Regions from separate parts of the Streptomyces sp. NPDC003284 genome, predicted to be linked through region 2. Evidence: riboswitches for the same ligand, from Rfam matches in the RefSeq annotation. Region 2 holds a riboswitch; the other holds the start of a gene.
What was found. A riboswitch is a leader RNA that binds a small molecule or an ion and turns the genes downstream of it on or off. The one in region 2 is predicted to bind fluoride.
Positions count from the first base shown of each region.

Region 1 (6,926 bases), on a different contig from region 2:
TGCACCGGCTGCCTCAACCTGCGCGCGGCGCTCGCCGCCCGCGGCGCACCGGTGTGCCGCCCCGATCCCGCGCCCCCGGGCACACCGGTCCTCACCTGCCGCGGCCTGTACGACGTGTGTCTCGCGCTGCGCGGCACCGGCCCCGTCGTCGGCAGCGACGTGGACGCGGACGGGGCCCGGCTGCTGGTGGTCACGGGGGCCAACGAGGGCGGCAAGTCCACCTTCCTGCGCGCCGTGGGACTGGCCCATCTCATGGCGCAGAGCGGCATGTTCGCCGCCGCCGTCTCCTTCGCCGCCGACCCGCGCGACCAGGTGTTCACCCACTTCCGGCGGGAGGAGGACCCGGACCTGGTCAGCGGCAAACTGGACGAGGAGCTGGCACGGATGAGCGGCATCGCCGACCGCCTCACCGCGCGCGGCCTCGTCCTGTTCAACGAGTCGTTCGCCGCCACCGACGAGCGGGAGGGCGCGGAGATCCACCGGCAGATCCTCGGCGCCCTGACCGAGGCGGGGGTGAAGGCGGTGTGCGTCACCCACCTCTACGAGCTGTCCCACGGCCTGTACACGCACCGCCCGCACGGCGCCGGGACCGTGTTCCTGCGCGCCGAGCGCACCCCCGACGGCCGCCGCACCCACCGGCTGGTCGAGGGCCCGCCCGAACCCACCGCCCACGGCGCCGATCTGTACGCGCGCGTCTTCGGCGAGCGGCCGACGGCTCCGGTGGGCGCGGCACCCCTCGACGAGCGCGGAACGGGACGCCCATGGACTGGCTGCGCACCGCGGTCACGGCCGATCTGATCGGCCTGGCGGCCAACTTCGACAACTGGGGGGTGGGCCTCGCCTACGGTGTCGCCGGGATCAGGTTCCCGCACCGGATCAACGCGCTCGTCAACACGGTCGGCCTGGGCAGCGTCCTGCTGGGCGCGTACGGGGGAGACCTCGTCTCACGCCGGGTGCCACCGGCCGCCGCCGGCCTGGTTGCGTGCGGGGTGCTCGTGTCGGTGGCGCTCCTCTACCTGTACCAGATGTACGTACGGCCCCGCCGCGTCCACCGCACCGCGCCGCCGGTGTCCGCGCCCCCCGGCCCGCGCCAGGGCCTGCTGCTCGGCGTCGGCCTGTCGTTCACCAATGTCGCCAACGGCTTCGGGGCCACGGTCTCGGCGGCGGTCCCGCTGTGGGGCGTCGCCGCGGCCGTCACGTTCTGGGGCTACGCGATGATCTGGCTCGGCAACAGACTGGGGACCGGGGTGGCCGCCAGGGTCGTCGGCGCCTGGTCGCCCGCCGTCGCCGCCGCCGTGCTGATCGGTGTCGGTGTGCACGAGGCGACCGGGACATAGCCCGGTTCCGGGCCCGCGCCGCCCGGCCCCACGGTCACTCCGCGGGCACCGGGCGGTACAGCAGCAGGGCGGCGGGCGCAGCCGTCAGGGTCAGCGCGTCGGGGGCGGTGGCCGTCTCGCCGTCGTAGGCGTAGGTCAGACCGCGCAGGCCGGTCAGCCGCAGCCGGGGCACGACGTGCTGTTCGGGAAGGACGAGCGCGTGCGGTGCGTCGACCGCCTCGGCCAGGAGGGCGGCCAGCCGCCCGTGCCGCTGCCCGGCGTCCGCGTCGAGCAGCCGCACGTCGAGCAGGCCGTCCGACAGCCGCTCGCGCGTCGGCAGGGCGTGCAGGGAGTGCTGCCGGTACACGCCGTTTCCCGCGAAGAGGAGCCAGAGGCGGCGTGGTGTGCCGTCCAGGCGCAGCGTGAAGGGCCGGGCGGTGCCGCTGGCCAGGGGCAGCGCCAGCGCCGTGGCGGCCCGCCGTCCGCAGCGGCGGCGGACCAGTTCCCGCAAGCGGACCAGATCGGCGTAGGCACCCAGGGCGAAGGTGTTCAGGAACACCCGGGGCGGCCGGTGGGCGCCCGGCGTGCCGATCAGGGCCACGTCGACGGCCGCTCCCCGGCCCTCCTGCACGGCGGCGGCCGCCACGGAGACGGAACGCAGACCGGCCGTACCGGCGAAGTGGTCGAGCGCGCCGCCGGGGAAGACGGCGAGCGGGAGGCCGTGGCGCAGCGCGGCGCGGGCCGCCGCGTTGACCGAGCCGTCACCGCCGACCACCCCCAGCGCCCCGCCCGCCTCGGCCGCCGAGCGGGCGGCCGCCTCCAGGGCGGCGGGCAGGCCGTCGGGGGAGCGGACGGTGACCGGGCGGGCCCGGGGCAGCAGGCTCCGCAACTCGGCGAGGGCGCGCTCCGCGCCGGTCGCGGCCGGGTTGGCCACCACCCGCAGTCCGGCCCCGCCGGGCAGCGGCCGTACGCGGGACGGGTCCGCGCGCCCCATCGGCGCCGGACGGCCCCGACGCTCCGCGGCCATGGCGCGCTCAGCCCCGTCCGGGCGTCACCGGGAACGGAACGGGGGGAGCAGGGGCAGCGCCGACAGGGCGCGGGTGACCCGGGTGCCGTTCTGCGGGCGCCACAGGTTGCCCAGGTAGGGCGCGTACCGGCGCCCGCCCCGGTGGAAGAGGCCCGGCAGATGGCCCGCCAGCGGCGGTTTCATGTCGAGCTCGCGCAGCCGGGGGAACGCCACGAACTCGGCCGTCATGCCCTCCTCCCGGGAGGCGGGCGTCTGGCCGGGCGCGCGGCCCGCGGTGAACACCAGGTCCACGGTCCGCCGCCCGCTGTCCGGATCGACGGCCTCCAGGACGAACGCGACCCGGGCCGGTTCCACCGCGAGGCCGGTCTCCTCGCGGGTCTCGCGGCGGGCGCAGGCCACCATGCTCTCGCCCGCGCGGGGGGTGCCGCCGGGCAGCACCCAGTCGTCCGCGCCCCGCGCGGTGCGGTGGACGAGCAGCACCGACTCGCCCCGGAAGACGACGGCGGAGCAGCGCAGCAGGACATCGTCGGGCATCCTCATGCCGATCTCCTCGCAGATGATGTGCGGGTGTTACCGGTAGAGGCCATCAGCAGGAGGTCCTGCGGTTGTGGCGAGCCCCATCGCCATGGCGACGCCCTCCCATTGTGGCGTACGTCCCCGGTCCGTCCGCAAGTCCTCCGCGCGGCCCGGCGGACCCCGCGCGCGGCCCGGCCGGTCACGCGATGCGCAGCCGGATGCCGACCCAGGTGGTCGCGACGCCGCCCGCCGCCATGGCCAGCGCCCACAGGACGGGGCGGGCGGTCAGGAGACGGGCGAGTGCGGCGCCGAGGACGGACAGGGCGAGGACGGCGAGGGCCACGACGATCCACGGCGGGCCGGGCAGGACCGCGCCCAGCGCGAGCGGCAGCGCGGCCCCCGCGAAGCTGGCCGCACAGGCGACGAGCGCGGCCCGCCAGGACCGCAGCAGGGCGAGCCGCCCCAGGTGCGTGGTGGCCATCTTCCGGTCGTGGCCGAGGCTGAGCTGCCGGGTGATGTGCGCGAGATGGGCCCGGCGTTCGGCGTAGTCGGCCACCATGACGGTGAAGGCGGAGGTGACCAGCGCGGCACAGCCGACCCGCACCGCCAGGCTCCAGCTGACCGGTGTGCCGGACCCGGTGAGGGAGGCGGAGGCGAGGGTGAGGGCGTTGAGCAGGCCGTCGGTGATCCCGAGGACGAGGGGGAGCCGGACGGTCTCGGCGGCCCTCATGACGGAGACGGTCATCTCTTGCGGGGGGTCCGGTCGAGTGTGTAGGCGCCCGCGACCACCTCGTCGGTGCTGTGCACGACGGCACCGGCGTGCTCGATGGCCCGCTGGATGGCCGGCAGGTCCAGGTCGTCGCCCTCGATGGTGACGTCGGTCCCGATGGTCTCGACGTCGATCTCGGTCACGGAGATGTTGACGGCCTGGACGCCCGGCACGTTCTCGATCTTCTGCGCCAGATGGGTGAGGCTCGGCTCGCTGATGGCCATGTCGACATCGAGGACCAGTCGGCGGATCGGCATGAGCGGTGTCCTTGTCGAAGTGCCTGCGTGTCCTGTCGGTGTGCCTACGCGCCGGGACGGTCGTCCGGGCCGAAGCGGACCAGTTCGCATTCCTCCAGGATGGCCGCCCCTTCGGAGACGATCCCGTCGAGCTCCGGCAAGAACGCCCGTACCTTCTCCGGGGAGTCGGCGAAGACGACCGCCATGGGCAGGTCCTCGCTCAGGGACAGGATGCGCTGGGTGTGGATGCGGGAGTGGGCGCCGTAGCCCTCGACACCGCGGAAGACGCTGGCCCCGGCGATGCCCGCCTTGTGCGCGCGGTGCACGATCTCGGTGGCCAGGGGCTTGTGGTGCACGGTGTCGTTCTCGCCCACGAGGACGGTGACCTTCAGTCCGGGGCGGGTGTGCCTGCTCATGCGCGGTTGCTCCGTTCGGTTGATGTACTGCTCGTGGGTTCCTGGTGCGGGGGCGTTCTCACCCGGTGTCCTCGGGGGGCGCCGCGGCGGGGACCACGAGCACGGGCAGGGCGGCCCGCTCGGTCACCCGCCGCACCACGTCGCCCAGCGGCCGGGCCCGCAGATGGCTGTCCGCGCCGTGGCGGCCCAGGACGATCAGGTCGCAGCCGTGCTCGGCGGCGCTCGCGACGAGGTCGGCGGCGATGTCCGTGCCGGTGCCCCAGTCCAGGCGGAGCTGCCCGGCGAAGGGCGGCAGCGCCTGCCACGCCCGGTCGAAGCGCTCCTGCGCCCAGGCGCGCTGGGCGCCGAGGTCGCGGGTGCGCTCACCGCCGGTCTCGGTGTGCTCGGACGGTACGAGCACGGCGCGCACCAGGACGCCGCCCCGGTCGCCCGCCAGGGCGACCGCGGCCGCCAGCGCCGCGCGGGCGGCGGGCGAGGCGTCCCAGCCGACGAGGATCCTGTGGAACGGTGACGCGGTCATGGGCCTCCTCCTTCACGAGGACGGGTCGCGGGCACGGCCGCCGCCGGGCCGCTCATGACAGGGCCGCCACAAGCGCCAGGGCGCCGACCAGGGCGATCAGCATGTAGGTCAGATAGGCGTCCAGGCGGCCGCACTGGAGGCGTTTGGCCGCGGCCACCAGCGCGCGCAGCGGACGGTAGAACGGCTGGTACAGATACACCTCGACGACCTCCACCACGTCGGACGCGTAGTCGAGGGTGCCTCCGGTCGCCGCCGTGCGCACCGGCCCGGCACCCTCCGGTCCCGGGTCCGGTCGCGCCGGTCCCGGTTCCGGTGGTTCTCCGGCAGGGGTGGCGCGGGTCCGGGTGCGCAGCACGGCGCCCAGGACACGCCGGGTCGGGTTGGCGTACCCGAAGGGGGTGTACCGGTCGTCGCCGTGCACACCGCCGCTCGCCGAACGCCACGCCGGGACCCGCCGCACCCGCAGGGCCCCGCCGCGCGAGGCCGCCACCAGCAGCACCAGGACGCCCGCGCACAGCACCGGCATCACCACCCACAGCCAGCTCGGGGAGAGGCTGGAGAACCCGGCGAAGACGGGCTGCACGACCCAGGGAGAGACCAGCGCGCCCGCGCTGACCTCCTGCGGCACCAGCGGTGCCAGACCCGCGCCGATCACCCGCAGCTGAAGCGGGGTCAGGGCGGCGGCGGCCAGGCCGCCCAGGGCCAGCAGCAGGACGCCCGCGCGCCCCGCGGCCCCCAGGTCCGCCCGGCACGGGGCGCGGCGGGCCGGACGGTCGTCCCGGGGGCCGAGGACGACCATGCCGACGATCCGGACGAAGGTGACCGAGGCGAAACCCGCGGTCAGCGCGATCAGGGCGCCCGCCACCGCGAGGGCGAGCCCATAGGGGAAGGCGGAGTACCGGAACTGCTGCATCAGGCTCTCCAGCAGGAACCACTCCGAGACGAAGCCCGCGGTGGGCGGCAGCCCGGCGAGGGTGACGGCACCGGCGGCGAGCCCGCCGGCCGCCCACGGCAGGCGGCGCGCGGTGCCGCGCAGCCGTTCGAGGTCGCCGGTCCCGGCGTCCGCTTCGAGGGCCGCGGCCCCGGCGAAGAGCAGTGTCTTGGCGACCGCGTGCGCGATCGTCTGGAGCGTGGCGGCGATCAGCCCGGCGGCGGTGAGCCGTTCGCTGCCCGTGAGCGCGCCGACGAGCGCGACGGCGTACCCGGTGCAGATCAGGCCCGCGTTCTCGATGCTGGAGCAGGCGATGACCCGCTCCAGCCGGGCCTGCACGGCCGCGTGGGCGATGCCGAGGAACGCGGTCAGCGCGGCCAGCAGGAGCAGGGTGACGGCGAGCCAGGCGGGCGGCGGACCCAGCAGCGCGAAGGTGCGCCACAGCCCGTAGAAGCCCGCGTTGACGGCGACACCGGCCAGCACCGGACGCAGTCCCGCGGGCGCGGCGGCGTAACCGCGCGGCAGCCACACCTGCACGGGAGCCAGCCCGGTCTTCACGGCGAAGGCGAGCACGAGCAGCGCCCAGGTGGCCGAACGCGCGGCGCCCGCGGGCAGTTCGGCGAGCCCGGCCAGGGAGAAGTCCCCGGTGCGGGTGGTGCCCGTCAGCAGACCGAGCAGCAGCGCGGCACCGGACACCTTGCCGAAGCCGAACGTCGCCACGGCCGGACCGATACGGCGGTGCCCGGCGGCGGTCAGCAGATAGAAGCCGAGGGTGATGCCCTCCCAGGCCATGACGAACAGGAAGACGTTGTCCGCGCTCTCCACCACGGCCACGGAGGCGAGCACCAGGGCGTGGTACGCGGCCGGGCCCCGGCCGGGCCGCCGCGCGGACGCCCAGCCCGCCGCGGTGAGACCGGCGGCGACGGCGACGGCGAAGGTCAGCAGCCAGAACAGGCCCGAAAGGGCGTCGACGCGCAGGGCGGCCGCGCCGAACCCGAGGGTGCCGCCGAGGTCCAGGCGCGGGGCGTGCCCCGGGCGGCCCAGAGCGACGGCGCCCACCGCGGCCAGGCAGCCGCTGCCCGCCGCGCCCAGCAGATACGGCACGGCGTACGGTGCCCGCCGCCCCGGCAGGACGTCGACGAGGGCGGCCGCGGCGAACAGCAGCAGACCGGCCGCGATCAGCTCACTCACCCCG
Region 1 is NZ_JBSFSI010000023.1:101,979-108,904, reverse strand. Features, by position in the region: gene ACWDYF_RS32555 (MutS-related protein) at 1-798, shown strand, start outside; gene ACWDYF_RS32550 (manganese efflux pump MntP) at 762-1,337, shown strand; gene ACWDYF_RS32545 (diacylglycerol/lipid kinase family protein) at 1,372-2,343, opposite strand; gene ACWDYF_RS32540 (NUDIX hydrolase) at 2,368-2,883, opposite strand; fluoride riboswitch at 2,914-2,977, opposite strand; gene ACWDYF_RS32535 (hypothetical protein) at 3,059-3,589, opposite strand; gene ACWDYF_RS32530 (DUF211 domain-containing protein) at 3,601-3,885, opposite strand; gene ACWDYF_RS32525 (DUF190 domain-containing protein) at 3,930-4,280, opposite strand; gene ACWDYF_RS32520 (universal stress protein) at 4,339-4,800, opposite strand; gene ACWDYF_RS32515 (proton-conducting transporter transmembrane domain-containing protein) at 4,853-6,922, opposite strand; gene ACWDYF_RS32510 (NADH-quinone oxidoreductase subunit B family protein) at 6,915-6,926, opposite strand, start outside.
Region 1: linked by a shared signal. The riboswitch ahead of ACWDYF_RS32540 (NUDIX hydrolase) and the one ahead of ACWDYF_RS01905 (inorganic diphosphatase) in region 2 are both predicted to bind fluoride.

Region 2 (6,926 bases):
ATCACCGGCCCCTTCCTCGGCTCGCTCGGCGCCGGTGCCCTCGCCGTCTCCGTGATCGCGGGCGCCGGCGAACTCCTCGGCTACGCACTGCGGTTCGTGTCCGGCCGGGCCGCCGACCGCACCGGCCGGTACTGGCCGATCACCGCCGCCGGCTACCTGGTGCAGATGGTCGCGGTGCCGCTGCTCGCCCTGGCCGGGCAGTGGCCGGTGGCCGCCGTGCTGATCGCCGCCGAGCGCGCCGGACGCGCCCTGCGCACCCCCGCCCGGGACGCGATGCTCGCCCACGCCACCGCCGAGCTGGGCCGCGGCCGGGTCTTCGGCGTACGGGAGGCCCTGGACGCGGCCGGCGCGATGACCGGCCCGCTCGTCGTGGCCGGTGTGCTCGCGCTGCACGGCGGCTACCGCACGGGCTTCGCCGTGCTCGCCGTACCGGCCGCGCTCACCCTGCTCGTCCTGGCCGCCGCGTGGCGGCAGTACCCCGACCCGTCCGGCCTGGACACCGGCGAGGACGTCCCCGGCAGACACGGCACCCCCCGGGCCTTCCGGACCTATCTGGCGGCCATGGGCCTGATCGCCGCCGCCTACGCCGACTACCCGCTCATCGCCTACCACTTCGGCCGGGCGCACGTCGTCGCCGCCCCCTGGATCCCCGTCCTGTACGCCGTCGCCATGGCCACCGAGGCCCTCGCCGCGCTCACGCTCGGCCGTCTGTTCGACCGGTGGGGGCTGCGGACGGTGGTGGGCGCGACCCTGCTGACGGCGTGCTTCCCGCCGCTGGTCTTCCTCGGCGGCCCGGTGGCCGCCGTGTGCGGCGTGGTGCTGTGGGGGCTGGGCACGGCCGCCCAGGAGTCCGTGGTCCGGGCCGCCCTCACCGGCATGACCGCCCCCGGCCGCCGGGCCTCCGCCTTCGGCCTCTTCGACACCGGCTTCGGCCTGTGCTGGTGCGCGGGCAGCCTCGCCCTCGGGGCCCTCTACGACCACTCCGTCACCGGCCTGGTGGTCTTCTCCGTAGCCCTGCAACTGGCCGCGGTCCCGCTGCTGCTCAAGGTGCGCCACATCGCCTGAGCGCCGCGCGGGACCGGGCGGCTCACCGCAGCAGCCGCATCAGCACGTCCTCGGCCCTCCCGTAGGCCTGCGAGCCCACCCGCAGCCGCCACACGGTCCCCGGCGCGCCTTCGCCCGGCGTCACGACCCGGACCGGCCGGGGCGCGGGCGCCGCGTGCGCGGGCACCCCCGCCTCGCGCAGCGCGTCGAGCACCTCGTCGACCCGGCGCGCGGGGATGTCGGCGACCGGCGCCCAGGACACCGCCCGCAGACCGTTGCCCCGGCCCCCGGGCGGCAGCCACGCGGGCGCGAAGAGTCCCGCCGAGACAGTGAGGTGCGCGCTCCCGTGGGAGCTGGAGACGGCGCCGGACATGGCATCCTCCCCGGGTCTTCCCGCACCTCCAGCGTACGTCGCGGGGCTCCGCCCACGGAGCTGCTCCGTCCGGCGTACCCTGGATACCCGTGCAGGTGATCCATGGGGCACACTGTGGATGCGCCCAGCGCGTCGGTGATGGGGCTCACCGCGAACCGCGGCATCATGCCGCTGACGGTCCCTGGCAGAACAGCTGAGCCGTGCCATGAGGACGGCTCCCGTCGCCAGGAGGCTCCCGTGGAGTTCGATGTGACCGTGGAGATCCCGCAGGGGTCCCGCAACAAGTACGAGATGGACCACGAACTGCACCGCATCCGGCTGGACCGGCTGCTGTTCACCTCCACCAAGTACCCGGCCGACTACGGCTACATCGAGGGCACCCTGGGCCGCGACGGCGACCCGCTGGACGCGCTGGTGCTCACCGGCGAGCCGACCTTCCCCGGCTGCGCCGTCGAATGCCGGGCGGTGGGCATGTTCGTCATGAAGGACGAGCACGGCCCGGACGAGAAGATCCTCTGCGTCCCCGCCCACGACCCGCGCTACGCGCCCCTGCGGGACATCGACGACGTCCCCGAGTTCGACCGCCTGGAGATCACCCACTTCTTCGAGGTCTACAAGGACCTGGAACCCGGCAAGTCCGTCGAGGGCTCCCACTGGGAGGGCCGCGAGCAGGCGTACGCGGAGATCGGTGCCGCCCGGGAGCGGGCCGCGGCCACCCCGGGAACGACCGGTGACTGAGCCGCGCGCCCGCCCGGTGGGCACCCTGGTCCTCATGCGGCACGGCCAGAGCACCACCAACGCGGAGGGCCGCTTCACCGGCTGGACCGACGTGCCCCTCACCCCCCGGGGCGAGGAAGAGACCGTCCGGGCGGCCCGGTCGATCGCCCGCGAAGGGCTCCTGCCGGACGTCGTCCACACCTCCCTGCTGCGCCGCTCCGTGCACAGCGCCGACCTCGCCCTCGGCACGCTGGACCGGCTGTGGATCCCCGTACGCCGCAGCTGGCGGCTGAACGAGCGCCAGTACGGGGCCCTGACCGGCCGCCTCAAGCACGAGGTCCGGCAGGAGGCGGGCCCCGGCCGCTACCGGCACTGGCGCCGCTCGCTGCACGGCCGCCCCGCCCCGCTGCCCGCCGACGCGCTGGCCCGGCTGCGCGCCGACCCGCGCTACGCGGCCCTGCGTCCCGACGCGGTGCCCGCCGTGGAGAGCCTGGCCGACATGATCACCCGGGTCGTCCCCTACTGGACCGACGTCCTCGTACCCCAACTGCGCACCGGAGCCACCGTGCTGGTCGTCGCGCACGGCAACTCCCTGCGCGCGCTGGCGGCCGTGCTGGACCGCCTCACCGGCGACGAGGCGGAACGGCTCGACATCCCCACCGGCGCACCCCTGCGCCACGACTTCGACGGCGACCTGCGTCCCCTCGTACGCCACGGCACCTACCTGGACCCCGGCAGCGCCGCCCGCGCCGACCTGGTGGCCGCCGAGGGCCACTGACCCCGGCGCCCCGCCCTCGATCCACCACCCCCGCACCCCGGAGGAAGACCCCCATGACTCTGCGCCCCGCCGAGCTGCACGCCGTCGAGATCCTCGACTCCCGCGCCCGCCCCACCCTCGCCGTCACCCTCACGACCGACGACGGCACCCGGACCCGGGCCGGTGTGCCCTCCGGGGCCTCCACCGGCACCCGGGAGGCCGTCGAACTGCGCGACGGGGACGAGGCCCGCTACCGGGGCCAGGGCGTCCTGGCCGCGGTCGGGCACGTCAACGGCGAGATCGCCCGCGCCCTGACCGGCCGCGCCTTCGACTCGGCCGCCGACCTCGACCGGGCACTGATCGAGCTGGACGGCACCGGCACCAAGTCCCGGCTCGGCGCCAACGCCGTCGTCGGGGTCTCCCTCGCCGCCTGGCGCGCCGAGGCCGCCCTCGCCGGGCGGGAGCTGTGGCAGCACCTCGCCCGGGTCGCGGGCACCACCCCGCGGCTGCCGGTGCCGCACTTCAACGTCGTCAACGGCGGCGCCCACGCCGCGAACGCGCTCGACTTCCAGGAGTTCATGCTCGCCCCGCTCGGCGCGCCGAGCCTGCCCGAGGCGGTGCGGGCCGGAGCGGAGATCTACGGGCGGCTCAAGGCCCGGCTCGCCGCGGAAGGGCACACCACCGGGCTGGGCGACGAGGGCGGCTTCGCCCCCGCCGTCGACCGGCCCGAGGACGTCCTGCGGCTGCTCGTCGAGGCGATCGGCGACGCGGGCCACACCCCCGGCCGGGACGGGGTGGCCATCGCCCTGGACCCGGCGGCCAGCGAGTTCCGCGACGGCGACGGCTACCGGGTGGCGGGAGAGCAACTGAGCACGGACCGCCTCATCGACCGCTTACGAGGAGATCGTCGACCGCTTCCCGGTCTGGTCGATCGAGGACGGCCTGGCCGAGGACGACTGGGACGGCTGGGTCCGGCTGACCGCCCGGCTGGGCCACGGGACGCAGATCATGGGCGACGACATCTTCGTCACCAACCCGGCCATCCTCACCGAGGCGATCGGCCGGAAGGTCGCCAACTCCGCGCTCATCAAGGTCAATCAGATCGGCACCGTCACCGAGACCCTGGAGGCGATGCGGATCTGCCGGGAGGCCGGGTACACGCAGATGGTCTCCCACCGCTCGGGCGAGACCGAGGACGCCTTCATCGCCGACCTGGCCGTCGGCACCGGCTGCGGCCAGCTCAAGTCCGGTGCCCCGGCCCGCGGGGAGCGCGTCGCCAAGTACAACCGGCTGATCGAGATCGCCGAGGCCCACCCCGAGCTGCAGTTCGGACTGGCCGGCTGACGCGGCACACCCGCCCCGCCCGGCGCCGGACCGACGGCGCCCGGCGGGGCGCACGCGCGCGGCGGTCCGGGGTGAGCACCCCGTACGGCCGCGGGCCGGTGTCACCCTGTCGAGTGGATCTCCGCCCGCTCGCCTGACCCGGGGCGCCCGGCATCGTGATGATGCAGGCGTGATTACCGAATCCACGCGGTCCGGGCCCCGACGCAGGGCTCTGACCACCTCAGGTGTCGTCCTGTTCACCGCGCTCTCGACGCTGGCCGCCGTACCGGCCGCGCCGGCCGCCGCCTCCGCCACGGCCGCCCGGCCCGCGAGCCGCCCCGCCGCCGCACGGCCGCCCGCCACCCGGGCGGAAGCCGCGACCGACGCCTACCTGCGCTCGATCCGGCGCGACCCCGCGGCCCTGCGCCGCTTCTTCCAGCGCATGCCCAAGGGCGGCGACCTGCACAACCACCTCTCCGGCGCGGTCACCACCGAGTACCTCGTCGAACTGGCCGCCGAGGACGGCCTGTGCATCCAGACCGCGACGATGACGGCCGTGCCCCCGCCCTGCGGCGCCGGTACCCGGCCCGCCGCCGACGCCCGCACCGACAAGGCGTTCCGCGACGCGATCGTGCGCGCCTGGTCCATGCAGGACTTCCCGCCCGGCGGCAACGGCCACGACCACTTCTTCGACACCTTCGGCAAGTTCGGCGAGGTGACCTGGCGCCACCGGGGCAAGCTGCTCGCCGACGTCGCCGACCACCTCGCCGTCCAGAACCAGTCCTATCTGGAGACGCTGGTCACGCCCGCCTCCGACGGCGCGAAGAAGCTCGCCGACCAGGTCGGCTGGGACCCCGACCTGGCCGCCCTGCACCGCAAGTTGACGGCCGGCGGCGGACTCGACCAGGTGGTCGCCCAGGCCCGTACGGAAGCCGACGACGGCGACGCCGAGTTCCGCACCGCCGAGCACTGCGGGACCAGGACCGCCCGTCCCGGCTGCACCGTCACCGTGCGCTGGATCTCCCAGGTCTCGCGCGGCAGTTCACCGCAGCGCGTCTTCACACAGATGGCCCTCGGCATGCGCCTGTCCGAGCGCGACCACCGCTTCGTCGCGGTCAACCTGGTCCAGCCGGAGGACGGCGAGACCGCCCTGCGCGACTACAGCCTCCAGATGCGCATGCTCAAGTACCTGCGCACCGTCTACCCGCACGCCCATCTCACCCTGCACGCCGGGGAGCTGTGGCCGGGCCTGGTCAAGCCCGCCGACCTGAAGTTCCACATCAAGGAGGCGGTGGACGTCGCCGGTGCCGAGCGCATCGGCCACGGCGTCGACCTCGTCCACGAGGACGACTGGCAGCGCACCGCCCGCACGATGGCCGCCCGGGAGACGGCCGTCGAGGTGCCGTTCACCAGCAACGCGCAGATCCTCGGCGTCAAGGGCGCCGAGCACCCCTTCGGGACCTACCGCCGCTACGGCGTACCGGTCGTGCTCGCCACCGACGACCCCGGGGTGAGCCGGATCGACATCACCCACGAGTACCAGTACGCCTCCCTGACGTACGCGCTGGCCTACCCCGAGCTGAAGGACCTGGCGCGGGCCTCCCTGGAGTACGCGTTCGCGCCCGGTGCCAGCCTCTGGCAGGGCAACCCCACCCGCTCCGGCTACACGTCCGTGGCCGCCTGCCGCGGGGTGCGCCCCGGCGTCGACCGGCCGGGCGGCGCGTGCGCCCGGCTGCTGGACGCCAGCCTCAAGGCGCGGCTGGAGTGGCGCCAGGAGATCGCCTTCCACCGCTTCGAGGCGTCGGCGGGCCGGACCCGCTGACCGTGCGCGCCCGGTCCGGTGCCCCGCACCGGGCCGGGCGCGGCGGGCGGCTCGGGTAAGGTCGGTGTGTCATTCAACCGGCCCCGAGCAGGGCCGCGCCCCGGGCACCAGCACCACCGCGGCCGCCGCCGGAAGCCCCTGGAAAGCAGGATCCGCAACACATGAGCAGGTACGGGTTTCTCGTCTCGCCCTCGCACAACCGCGTGTACGCCCGGTCGGCGCCCGCGCTGGCCCTGGCGGAGCTGGAGGCGTTCGGCGAGACCGTGATCGACGGCGGTGTCCGGGACACCGGCGTCACCGAGATCGGCGGGGTGCCCTACGTCACGTTCAGCGCCGCGGAGCTGTCCGGCACCGACATCCGGCTGCTGTCGAACCTGTCGTCGCTGTACGCCCTCTTCGCCGTCGAGGGCGATCTGCTGCGGCCGGTCGCCAGGCAGCCCCTCGACCTGTTCGAGAGCGACCTGCTCACCATCCAGAAGTACGCGGGCAAGACCAACGAGGACTTCACCCGGCTCCTGCTGAACGTGACCGCGCTGGCCTCGGACGAGCCCGCCCGGCTGCTCACCGGCGACCTGCGCCTGCTCGACCCGATGTGCGGCCGGGGCACCACGCTCAACCAGGCCGTCATGTACGGCATGGACGCCTCGGGGATCGAGATCGACCCCAAGGACTTCGACGCCTACTCCGCGTTCTTCCGCACCTGGCTGAAGAACAGCCGCCTCAAGCACCGCGCCGAGACCGGCACCGTACGGCGGCAGAAGGCGACCCTGGGGCGCCGGCTCCAGGTCGCCCTCGGCGCCTCCAAGGAGCTGTACCGCGAGGGCAGCACCATCGACGTGACCGTCGTCAACGCGGACACCCTCCGCGGCGGCGACTTCTTCCGGCGCGGC
Region 2 is NZ_JBSFSI010000001.1:425,854-432,779, forward strand. Features, by position in the region: gene ACWDYF_RS01895 (MFS transporter) at 1-1,065, shown strand, start outside; gene ACWDYF_RS01900 (hypothetical protein) at 1,088-1,417, opposite strand; fluoride riboswitch at 1,543-1,608, shown strand; gene ACWDYF_RS01905 (inorganic diphosphatase) at 1,655-2,155, shown strand; gene ACWDYF_RS01910 (2,3-bisphosphoglycerate-dependent phosphoglycerate mutase) at 2,190-2,912, shown strand; partial or broken gene eno (phosphopyruvate hydratase) at 2,966-4,235, shown strand; gene ACWDYF_RS01920 (adenosine deaminase family protein) at 4,408-6,036, shown strand; gene ACWDYF_RS01925 (TRM11 family SAM-dependent methyltransferase) at 6,198-6,926, shown strand, end outside.